2 regions of the Niveispirillum fermenti genome follow, and region 2 is predicted to be linked to the other one. Evidence: predicted binding sites of a transcription regulator. Region 2 holds the regulator's gene; the other holds the start of a gene.

Region 1 (6,101 bases), on a different replicon from region 2:
CCTCGTCATAGCCGACATAGCCTGGCGGCGCGCCGATCATGCGGCTGACCGCGTGCTTTTCCATATATTCGGACATGTCGAGCCGGACCATCGCCGTCTCGTCATCGAACAGGAATTCGGCCAGCGCCTTGGTCAGTTCCGTCTTGCCGACGCCCGTCGGACCTAAGAACAGGAAGCTGCCGATGGGGCGGTTGGGATCCTGCAACCCGGCGCGCGACCGGCGGACGGCATTGGCGACGGCAACCACCGCCTCCTGCTGCCCGATGACGCGCCCGGCCAGCTTCTCCTCCATCCGCAGCAGCTTCTCCCGCTCGCCCGTCAGCATCTTGTCGACGGGGATGCCGGTCCAGCGGCTGACCACCGCGGCGATGTCCTGGTCGCGCACCTCCTCGTTCAGCATGCGGTGCTGGCTGGCCTCCGCCGCGGCGGTCAGGCGCTTTTCCAGGTCGGGAATGCGGCCATAGGTGATCTCACCCGCCCGCGCCCAGTCGCCGGACCGCTGCGCCTGTTCCAGTTCGGCCCGGGCACGGTCCAGTTCCTCCTTCAGCTTCTGGGCGCCGGTCAGCGTGTCCTTCTCCGCCTGCCACTGGGCCGTCAGGGTGCCGGACTTCTGCTCCAGTTCCGCCAGTTCGACCTCCAGCTTCTCCAGCCGGTCCTTCGACCCCTGGTCGGTCTCCCGGCGAAGGGCCTCGCGCTCGATCTTCAACTGGATGATGCGGCGGTCCAGTTCGTCGATGGCTTCGGGCTTGCTATCCACCACCATGCGCAGGCGGCTTGCCGCCTCGTCGATCAGGTCGATGGCCTTGTCGGGCAGGAACCGGTCGGTGATGTAGCGGTTGGAAAGGGTGGCGGCCGACACGATGGCGCTGTCGGTGATGCGCACGCCATGGTGAAGCTCGTACTTCTCCTTCAGGCCGCGCAGGATGGAGATGGTGTCCTCCACCGTCGGCTCGGCCACGAAGACGGGCTGGAACCGGCGGGCCAGGGCCGCGTCCTTCTCGATATACTTGCGGTATTCGTCCAGCGTCGTGGCGCCCACGCAATGCAGTTCACCGCGGGAAAGTGCGGGCTTCAGCATGTTGGACGCATCCATGGCGCCATCGGCCTTGCCGGCCCCGACCAGGGTGTGCAACTCGTCGATGAAGACGATGACCTCGCCGGCCGCCGACTGGATCTCCGACAGCACGGCCTTCAGCCGCTCCTCGAACTCGCCGCGGAACTTGGCCCCGGCCACCAGCGCGCCCAGGTCCAGCGACAGAAGCTGCTTGGATTTCAGCCCCTCCGGCACATCGCCATTGACGATGCGCAGCGCCAGCCCTTCCACGATGGCGGTCTTGCCCACGCCGGGCTCACCGATCAGCACGGGATTGTTCTTGGTGCGCCGCGCCAGCACCTGGATGGTGCGGCGGATTTCCTCGTCACGGCCGATGACGGGGTCCAGCTTGCCGTCGCGCGCGGCCTGGGTCAGGTCGCGGGCATATTTCTTCAGCGCATCATAGCCCTGTTCGGCCGACGCGCTGTCGGCCGTGCGGCCCTTGCGCAGCGCGTTCACGGCCTCGTTCAGCTTCTGCGGTGTCACGCCGGCATCGGCCAGCGCCTTGGCGGCGTCGGTGCCGGCCGAAAGCGCCAGGGCCAGCAGCAGCCGCTCCACCGTCACGAAACTGTCGCCGGCCTTCTTGGCCAGTTCGGTCGCCTGGTCGAAGGTGCGGGCCAGCTCGCGCGTCACGTAAAGCTGCGCCCCGCCGCCGCCTTCCACCTTGGGCAGCTTGCGCAGGGCGGCGTCGATGGCCGCATTGGCCTTGGCCGGGTCGCCGCCGGCGCTGGCGATCAGGTTGGCGGCCATGCCTTCCTGGTCCTCCAGCAACGCCTTCAGCAGATGTTCAGGCGTCAGTTGCTGATGGCCGGTGCGCAGGGCGGCCCCCTGGGCGGCCTGGATGAAACCCTGGGCGCGTTCGGTGTAGTTCTTGAAATCCATAATCCTGCATGCTCCCCAACATTGCCCCATCGTCCCCGCTGGGCCCGATGAATGCGATGATCCACGTCAAAGTGCGATCCGGGAGGATCGATATGGATGTGGGAGATGGCCTGAAGGGGCGCAAGGCCCGGTGACGCGGAAAGTTGCAGCGGTTATGCTTGCCCCCCATGACCGGCCGTTTCCTTCACCTGTTCGACACGCCTGTCGGCACCTGTGCCATTGCCTGGGGGCCGTATGGGCTGCTGGGTGTGCGCCTGCCGGCCGTGGAAGGGGGCGATCTGGCGGGCCGCCTGCGCAAGGCCGTGCCCGGTGCCGTCGCGGGGCAGCCGGACGAGACGGCGGCGGCGGCCATCGCCGGCATCCGCGCCCTGCTGGCGGGGGAGCGCCGGGACCTGCTGGAAATAGGCCTGGACATGGCGCAAACCAGCCCCTTCGACCGCGCCGTCTATGCCATCGCCCGCGCCATCCCGCCGGGCCGCACCCTGACCTATGGCGAGGTGGGCCGGCGCATGCCGGCGGCGGTCCTGGGCGGTATGCCGCCGCACACGGTGCCGCGCGCGGTCGGACAGTCGCTGGGGCGCAACCCCTGGCCCATCGTGGTGCCCTGTCACCGGGTGATGGCGGCGGCCGGCGGTGCGGGTGGCTTCTCGGCCCCCGGCGGGGTGGCGACGAAGCTGGCCCTGCTGCGGATCGAAGGGGCCGTGTTGCCGGCCGAACAGTTGGGTCTGTTCTGAGATTACCGGGCGATCGGCCGTTTCATGAAACCGAATTACCGGTTCGGACCCATTGTGATGGTTGCGCCGTGACCGCCGGGCGGATTATCCTTCGTCCCATCATGTCCGCGACGCTCGATGCCATCCATTATTTCCCGGTCAAGGGCCTGACGGCCCAGACGCTGGACCATGCCACCCTGACGCCGGGCGGCTGCCTGCCGCATGACCGGCGTTTCGCCATCCTGCACCGGGCGACGCAGTTCGATCCGCTGGAACCGGCCTGGAAACCCAAGACCAATTTCCTGGTGCTGCTGCGGGACGAGAAGCTGGCGACGCTGCAGGCCGTGTTCGATCCGGAAACCTGTGTCCTCGAACTGCGGCGCGGGGGCAAGCGCGTGGCGCGCGGCCGCATCGACACGGCCACGGGCCGGCTGCTGATCGACCAGTTCCTGTCGGCCTACATGGCCGGTGCGGCCGTGCCCGGCCCGTACAAGCTGGTGGAAAGCCCCGGCCACAATTTCACCGACATCCCGGACAAGGCCGTGTCGCTGCTGAATTTGGCATCGGTGAAGGATATCGGGCGGGTGACGCAGCGCCCTGTCGATCCGCTGCGCTTCCGCGCCAACCTGCACCTGTCGGGCCTGGCACCCTGGGCAGAGATGGGCTGGGTGGGCCGGCGCATCGCCGTCGGTGATACGGTGCTGTCCGTCTTCAAGACCACGACGCGCTGTGCCGCGGTGGAGGTCAACCCCACCACGGGCGAGCGCGACATGGCCCTGTTGAAGGCGCTGAAAAGCGGGTTCGACCATGTGGTCTGCGGTGTCTATGCCAGGGTTGAAGCCGGCGGGGCGATCCGGGCCGGTGATCCGGTGCGGCTGCTGGACTGACGGGGAAAGGCCGGTGGCGGTGGCTTTCGGGGCCGCTCGGGCTCCCCCTTCAGCCCACCCTTGCGCATGCACACTCATGCACACTATGGCCCTCCCGCCCATCTCGTGCTAATCAGCCCGCTTCAGTGCCAAGGGCGGAACCATCAATTCGATGCATTTCCTGGAATTCGAAAAGCCGATCGCGGAGCTGGAAGCCAAGATCGAGGAACTGCGCCATCTTGCCGATGGCGGCGATCTGAACATCGCCGACGAGGTGAAGAAGCTGCAGGACAAGGTGGACAAGCTGCTGCGCTCCACCTACGCCAAGCTGACACCGGCCCAGAAGGTTCAGGTGGCGCGCCATCCGAATCGGCCGCACTGCCTGGACTATGTCGAGGCGCTGATCACCGACTTCACCCCGCTGGCCGGCGACCGGCTGTTCGGGGAGGATCGGGCCGTCATCGGCGGGCTGGGCCGTTTCCGCGGCCGGTCCGTGGTGGTGATCGGGCAGGAGAAGGGCAACGATACCGAAAGCCGCGTGAAGCATAATTTCGGCATGGCCAAGCCCGAAGGCTATCGCAAGGCCCAGCGCCTGATGGCCATGGCCGACCGGTTCGGCCTGCCCGTCATTTCGCTGGTCGATACGGCCGGCGCCTTCCCCGGCGTGTCGGCGGAGGAACGTGGCCAGGCGGAGGCCATCGCCAAGTCGATCGAAAGCTGTCTGCGCCTGACCGTGCCCATGGTGTCCACCATCATCGGCGAGGGCGGGTCCGGCGGGGCCATCGCCATCGCCGCGGCCGATCGCGTGCTGATGCTGGAACATTCCATCTATTCGGTGATCTCGCCGGAAGGCTGCGCGTCCATCCTCTGGCGCTCGGCAACCAATGCTGCCGACGCGGCCCAGGCCCTGCGGCTGACGGCCCAGGACCTGAAGGAACTGGGCGTCATCGACCGCGTGGTGATGGAGCCCATCGGCGGCGCCCATCGCCGGCGGGACGAGACGATCACGGCCCTGGGCAACGCGATCGAGGATGCGCTGGAAAGCGTGCGCGGCCAGGACGGCCCCACCCTGCGCCTGAACCGCCGGCAGAAATTCCTGGACATGGGGCAGAAGGGGCTGGGCTGACCGGCGCCGGGGCCTGTCGGCATCGCCGGCAAACAGGTCCCGCCTTCATTCGTGCCGCCGCCGTGCCCGTCGGCGCGGATACCAGGGGACATTCTCCATGCTGGAGCGGTTTTCCTCTGACTGGAAAGCCGCCCCGCCGGCAACTGCTGCCGCGCGGCATAGGCCGCGTAGCCAAGCCGCGCAATAATCGCGGACCCGCAGGGTAACGGCACCGATCTGGGGCATGGACGCCCGTGTCTATTGCCACTTCCCCATCCCCGCCCACCGGATTCAACGCTTGCAAACAGGAACAAAACACGAACAATTGCCCCATGGCCGACAGGATCCCCACCATCGCCGCCCTGCGGGAGCGGCTGTCCATCATGGACAGGGTGCGCCCCCCCAAGGGGCGCGCGGCCCTGTCGCTGGGGCTGGGCGCGCTGGATGCGGCCCTGCCGGGGGGTGGGCTGGTGCGGGGCGGGTTGCATGAGTTCTGGCCGGGGCCGGGGGATGCGGCGGCGCATGGGTTTGTTGCGGCCCTGCTGTCGGGCCTGCCACCCGGCCCCATCCTCTGGTGCCGCCATCGCGACCGATCGGACCCGCTGGGGCTGGCCGACATGCCTTATGGGCCGGGGCTGGCCGGTGTGGGGCTGGACGCCTCACGCCTGATCCTGGCGCGCCCGGCCGGGGTGGAGGATGCGCTGTGGGTGCTGGAGGAGGCGCTGCGCTGCCCGTCGCTGGCGGCTGTGGTCGGCGACGGCGTGCTGCCCGGCAGTGTGGCCGGCCGCCGCCTGCAGCTTGCGGCGGAAGAAGGGGGGATGATGGCCCTGCTGATCCTGCCGCCGGTGGCCCGCCCCCCGCCTTCCACGGCATTGACGCGCTGGCGCGTGGTGTCGGCGCGCGGCCGCCCCCTGCATGAGGCGGAAGGGGGCTGGCCGCGCTGGCAGGTATCGCTGCTGCGGGCACGCGGCGGCGGATCGGGTTCGTGGGAGGTTGCGTGGGATGACGCGGCGTTTCGTCTCCGTCTGGCTCAGCCGCTGGCCGACGGACCAGTGGCGGCGGCGGAATAGGCAGGACGGGCCTGCCGGTCCCCTGGCCCTGACCCTGGCGGGGCAGGGCGGCATCCGGCTGCATGCCGTCGACGGGCTGGCCGAGGCGGACGGGCTGCGGGCAGGATTGCTGCTGGCCGACGCCCGCGCCCTGGCACCGTCGCTGACGGCCATGCCCGCCGATCCGGCGGGCGACCGCGCGGCCCTGGTCCGGCTGGCGCTGTGGGCGCAGCGTTATACGCCGCAAACAGCGACCGACGGGCCGGACGGCCTGATCCTGGACATCGCGGGGGCCGCCCATCTGCATGGGGGGGAGGCGGGGCTGCTGGCCGATCTGGGTGCCCGGCTGGACCGGGCCGGTTTCACCCACCGGTTGGGGCTGGGCGATTCGCC
Region 2 (6,101 bases):
AAATAACCTTCCCTACCCCTCCCCGCCCATCCCGCCCATCCCGCCCATCCCGGAGGAACCCGGCATGACAACGCGGCCACGCTTCCATCTGGCCTTTCCCGTTCATGACCTGGACGCGGCCCGCGGCTTCTATGGCGGCCTGCTGGGCTGTGCGGAGGGGCGCAGTTCCCCTCAATGGGTGGATTTCGATCTTCACGGTCACCAGATCGTGGCGCATCTGGCGCCGGGGGAATGCGGCGCGCGCGATACCAGCCCCGTGGACGGGCATGACGTGCCCGTCCGGCATTTCGGCCTGATCCTGGATTGGCCGGATTGGGAGATGCTGGCGGCCCGGCTGCGCGCGGCGGGCCAGCGCTTCATCATCGAACCCGGCATCCGCTTCACCGGAAAGCCGGGGGAACAGGCGACGATGTTCCTGCTGGACCCGTCCGGCAACGCCCTGGAATTCAAGGCGTTCCGCGACGAAGCCATGATCTTCGCCCGCTGAGGTCGCCCCCCTCCATCCAAAGGGCCTATACCGCCGGAGAGGGGTATTTTTGTGCGGTTGCACTTGCGGTCGCCGCCACAGACGATAATGTAGGGGAAGGGCGGGACGAGTGCTTTCTTCTCCGGCCGGCTTTCTGCCATGAGGCGAGCGATGATGGCGGGTGATGAAGGGTGGGGGATTGGCAGGATGATCAGGTTGACCCGCATCGGCGAAGCGCCGGTGGAACATTTCCCCGACCGGAGCCAGCCGGCCCCGGTAAGCGAGATTTCGCTTTATGGCGACATTGCCCGCGTGCTGGACCATATGCAGCGCCGTCTGCATGATGTGGTCCGCGTCGAACTGGGCCGGATCGGCGTGGATGACATCAGCCCCATGCAGGTGCTGATGCTTCTGAATATCGGCGGTGACGAACTGACCGTCCGCGACCTCATGGAGCGCGGCTATTATCTGGGGTCCAACGCCAGCTACAATCTCAAGCATCTGGTCGAACAGGGCTATGTCGACCGCGGGGCCTCGGCCCGCGATCGCCGGGCCGCCCGCCTGCGCCTGTCGGAAAAGGGCGAATGGCTGTGTGCGGAGATCAAGAAGCTGGAGGAGCGGCAGGCCGCGCAGTTGCTGCACACCGCATCCGATGTCCGGGACCTGGAGACCACATATAACATGCTGCGCCGCCTGGAACGGCTTTGGGGGGATGTCGTCCGTTACGACAGCCGTGGCCAGGACTGACCCCATGATGATGACCCCGACGGCCGGGGACCCCGCGGCCCCGGCGCGACCCGTCCTCCGGGCCCGCCTGAACAGCAGCGACGTGGAACGGCTGCTGAAGCAGCCTGGCAGCGGCGCGCGCATCGATACCATGACGAAGCTGGTCATGGAGATGGAGGAAGGCGGACTGACGGCCAAGGAACAGCGGCTGGCGCTCGATGTGCTGCGCGCCTTCGCCTCCGATGCGGAGATGGAGGTGCGGGCCGCCGTGGCCTGGCAGATCCATAACAGCCCCATCCTGACCGCCGACATGGCGGAAAAGCTGGCCCGCGACGTGGCACAGGTGGCCGTGCCCATCCTGAAATATGTGGATGGTCTGCCGGAGAACCTGTTGCTGGAGATCGTGGCCGAGCGGGATCCGCAGAAGCAGCTAGCCATCGCCGGGCGCCGCACCGTGTCGGAAGCCGTGTCGGCCGCCCTGGTCGAAACGGGCAATGTCGTCACCGTCGTGCATCTGCTGCGCAATCGCGGTGCCGCCGTGCGGGAGGCGACGCTGAGCCGTGCGGCGGAACGGTTCGGGCAGTTCCGGATCGTTGCCGACAGCGTCGCCGCCCGGCCGGATGTCACCGTCGCCATCGTGGAACGCATGATCGCCCTGGTGTCGGAGGATGTGCGCCAGCAATTGATCCGCGACCACAAGATCGAGCCGGCCCTGGCCAAGCGGCTGGCCGAGGGGGGACGGGAGGCCGCAACGCTGCGCGTCCTGCAGCCCCTGCTGGTCTCCCCCGATGATGCGGAGATGGTGGCCAAGCATCTCTACCGCCAGGGCCGGCTGACCCCGCAGGTACTGTTCCGGGCCCTGTGCGCGGGCGATCTGGAACTGTTCGTGGCGGGCATGGCGGCACGGGCCAACATCACGCCGCAGGCCGCCGGCATCCTGGCCTGGGATGATGGCGTGCTGGGGCTGCATTGCCTGATGGACGCGGCGGCCATTCCCGGCCCCCTGACCGCGCCCTTCCGCACGGCCCAGCAGATGGCGCTGGAGATTGAATATGCGGCCGGCAACTGCACGCGGGAGAAATACCAGCAGGTCGTGCTGGAGGCCCTGTTCGACCGCTATGCCGACACCGCGGAACGGGAGGTGGACGAGTTGCTGATGCAGATTTCCGACCAGCCCGGCATCGATGTCGGTGCCATCCTGAATCCGATCCGGGCATAAGGGCCCCGGTCCCACATGAAGCTGATCTGCTATGCCATTCATGGCGATCCGCCCCTGATCCGTCCGGCACCGGCCACGCGCGACTGGATGGACGGCACCCCGCAGGCCTATGCCTATCGCTGCCTGCCGCTCAACATCGCCAATGCCCATGGCTGGGAACTGCTGAACCGCAGTGGCTTCACGGCCCATTGGGATGGCGGAAGCGGTATCGACAGCATCAGCATCACGCCCGATCCCGGCACGACGGCCCCGGCCATCAGCCATTTCGGCTCCGGTGTGCTGACCTTCCATATCGAAGCCGTGTTCCGCACCGAGCCGGGGTGGAGCCTGTGCGCGCAGGGCCCCGTGAACCGGCCCAAGGATGGTATTTCCGCCCTGTCGGGCATCATCGAGACGGATTGGGCACCCTACAGCTTCACCATGAACTGGAAATTCACGGCGCCGGGCCGGACCGTCCGGTTCGACGCCATGGAACCTTTCTGCACGATCTTCCCCGTGCAGCGCCGCCTGCTGGAAAGCGTGGAACCGGAAATCCGCAACCTGTCGGACGATCCCGAACTGGCCCGGCGGTTCGAGGATTGGGCCCAGGGCCGCACCCGCTTCAATGAGGAGTTGAGCCAGCCCGGATCGGACGCCCGCACAGCCAAATGGCAGAAAAGCTATTATCTGGGGCTGTTGCCGGACGGCAGCCCGGCCGACCCCGACCATCTGGTCAAGCTGCGGCCCCCCGGCTTCGTGGACAAGCGCTGAGCCTGATCCGGGTCGTACTCATTCACCGCGCCGGTGGCGCCCGTTCATACCATTCCCATTCTGCGGTGATCGGACCTTGTTGGTTCCGATCACCGCATTCAAGCGCCGGCGCCAACATGCCGGGCGCCAACATGCCAATGGCTTGGCTACGCCGCACGAGTGGTGCTGCGGCCGGTGCTGCGGCGCCCGCCACCGCATGGCGATCCATCCCCGCCCCCCGGCCCGGCTGTGACGGCCGGCACCCTGCCGGTCGTCAGCGTTCCGGCCCCAGACACCCCCGTTCCACCGACTGCGCCGCCAGTTCCTGAAACCGGGACAGATAGCGCCCGTCACCCGCCATGGTCGGGTCGCGGATGGTATCGGCGTTCAACTGGCGCATTTCGGCATTGATACGGTCACAGGGGCTGGCACAGCCCGACATGGCCAACGACAGCGGCACCAGCAACAGCAGCGCACGCGCCGCGACGGACGACAGGGCGGACATGGGTGACCAGCCATCTTTCAAACCGTTTCGATGACTGGCACCCTGGCACCCGGTCCGGGCAAAAGCGCGGCATGTCCGTGTCGCGATTGCGGCAGTGGCCGCCGTCAATACCGGCGGATCAACCCGACCAGCCGGCCCTGCACATTGACCCGGTCGGCCCCGAACACGCGCGTTTCGTAATTGGGGTTCGCAGGTTCCAGCGCGATGGAATTCCCCTTGCGGCGCAGGCGCTTCAGCGTCACCTCCTGCCCATCCACCAGCGCCACGACGATCACGCCATTCTCCGCCGTCTCGCAGCGCTGGATGATCACCGTGTCGCCATCCAGGATGCCGGCATCCACCATGCTGTCACCGGCGACTTCCAGCGCGTAATGATCGCCCGTCGCCACCATGCTGGCGGGAATGTCGATCGTCACCGAACTGTCGCGCATCGCCTCGATCGGCAGGCCGGCGGCGATCCGGCCGTAAAGCGGCAGGGCCACGGCTTCGGCGTCGTTGCTGGCCGGACGCCCCGGCAGGGCGCCCCGGAAATCTCCCTTGATGACATTGGGCTTGAACCGCGGCGTCACATCCGCCGGCGGCTGTGACGCCGGTGCGGCGGCCGGGCGGGCCTTGGCCGCCGGCTTCTCCGGCAGGCGCAGCACCTCCAGCGCGCGGGCGCGATGCGGCAGGCGGCGGATGAAGCCCCGCTCCTCCAGCCCTGTGATCAGCCGGTGGATGCCCGATTTCGATTTCAGGCCCAGCGCATCCTTCATTTCATCGAAGGAAGGGGAGACCCCACCCTGTTCCAGCCGCTCATTGATGAAGAACAGCAGTTCCTGTTGCTTGCGCGTCAGCATGGCATCCCCTTGACCGCAACCGCCCGTCGCCCATCCACGCAGCGGCATGATACGGTCCGACTATAGAACAATCCCGGAACGTCAATCAATGTTCTATTTTGGTTCGTGCTTTCACAATGTCCATCAGCACGCAATCCGTCCCGCCGACACCACTATAGGGGGATATAGCCACACCAAAAATGTACTTATAACATTCGGCCTATGGATGTTGGATAGGTATTCATCAAGTTTCACCTGACATAACATGCACATTTAAAAATTTCTTAGAGAAAACATCCCGGAAACCACATATACGAAAGGATAGGTGGCAGCACCATCAAAATCATTATAAATATTTATATAGCTAATTTTCCAATAAGGAAATTGCCGGTGCGTATTTTTAAGCCTTCTCAGGAAACCCGTCGACTTTCCGCTTTAAGGGATGCTATCGATCGCTCTCAATGTGTCATTGAATTTGATATTAACGGATATATACTAGATGCAAACGAGAACTTCCTGACATCTCTCGGCTATCATCGTGAAGATATTATTGGGAAACACCATAAAATTTTCGTTCTTCCCAAAGAACATGCAAGTGAAGGATATCGCGATTTCTGGAATACGCTGAAGCAGGGCAAATTCCAGACCGGCGTTTTCCGCCGGGTCACCCGTGAAGGTCGGGAAATTTGGATCCGCGCCACATATAATCCTGTCTTCAACCGGGCAGGTCAGGTGGTCCGGGTCGTGAAGCTGGCGACAGACATTACGGAAACCATCCACCTGCGAAATGATCTCGCCGCCAAGGTGGCCGCCATCGGCCGGTCACAAGCCGTGATCGAGTTCACGTCCAGCGGCGAGATCATGACGGCGAACGAAAATTTCCTGTCCGCGCTGGGATACCGGCTGGAGGAGATCCAGGGCCGGCATCACCGCATGTTCGTTCCCGCGGAGGAGCGGGAGAGCACCGCCTATCTCCAGTTCTGGCGGCAACTGGCCGCCGGGGAACATAATGGCGGGGAGTTCCGGCGCGTGCGCAAGGATGGGCACGACATCTGGATCCAGGCCACCTACACCCCTATCCTCGACGAGGACGGGCGGGTGGAGAAAGTGGTGAAATTCGCCACCGACATCACGGAACAGAAGCGCCGCACGGCCGATTTCGAAAGCCAGATCCAGGCCATCAGCAAAAGCCAGGCGGTCATCGCCTTCAACCTCGATGGCACGATCATCACGGCCAATGCTAATTTCCTCGACACGCTGGGATACCGGCTGGAGGAGATCCAGGGCCGGCATCACCGCATGTTCATGCCGGAGGAGGAGCGCGACAGCGCCCCCTATCGCCAGTTCTGGGAACGGCTGGGCCGCGGTGAATATCAGGCCGGCGAATATCGGCGCATCGGCCGCAACGGGCAGGAAGTCTGGATTCAGGCCTCCTACAATCCCGTCCTGGATTTGAATGGCAAGCCCTACAAGGTCGTGAAATATGCCAGCGACGTGACGCGGCAGGTGCTGGCCCGTCAGCGCAGCGAACATGTGCGCAGCATGATGGAGAATGTTGCCGCCGGCGCGGAGCAGATGAACGCTTCGATCCGCGAGATCGCTCACAACATGGCCCGTTCCCGCGACGAGGCCGAATCG

The links. The regulator LexA, encoded in region 2, represses DNA repair genes until DNA is damaged. The targets are predictions, from matches to a motif close to ATGTTCTANTTTGGTTC.
Region 1: ABC728_RS16495 (ImuA family protein) is a predicted target of LexA. The motif match lies at 4,968-4,984, and genes of this name have one in related genera.

The regions. Positions count from the first base shown of each region.
Region 1 covers NZ_CP156681.1:1,066,907-1,073,007, forward strand. Annotated here, with positions in the region: gene clpB (ATP-dependent chaperone ClpB) at 1-1,975, opposite strand, end outside; gene ABC728_RS16480 (methylated-DNA--[protein]-cysteine S-methyltransferase) at 2,143-2,709, shown strand; gene ABC728_RS16485 (MOSC domain-containing protein) at 2,811-3,575, shown strand; gene ABC728_RS16490 (acetyl-CoA carboxylase carboxyltransferase subunit alpha) at 3,727-4,680, shown strand; gene ABC728_RS16495 (ImuA family protein) at 4,992-5,729, shown strand; gene ABC728_RS16500 (Y-family DNA polymerase) at 5,662-6,101, shown strand, end outside.
Region 2 covers NZ_CP156678.1:162,186-168,286, forward strand. Annotated here, with positions in the region: gene ABC728_RS00680 (hypothetical protein) at 1-6, shown strand, start outside; gene ABC728_RS00685 (VOC family protein) at 65-487, shown strand; gene ABC728_RS00690 (MarR family transcriptional regulator) at 674-1,213, shown strand; gene ABC728_RS00695 (DUF2336 domain-containing protein) at 1,218-2,411, shown strand; gene ABC728_RS00700 (DUF6065 family protein) at 2,427-3,161, shown strand; gene ABC728_RS00705 (hypothetical protein) at 3,415-3,645, opposite strand; gene lexA (transcriptional repressor LexA) at 3,750-4,484, opposite strand; gene ABC728_RS00715 (methyl-accepting chemotaxis protein) at 4,854-6,101, shown strand, end outside.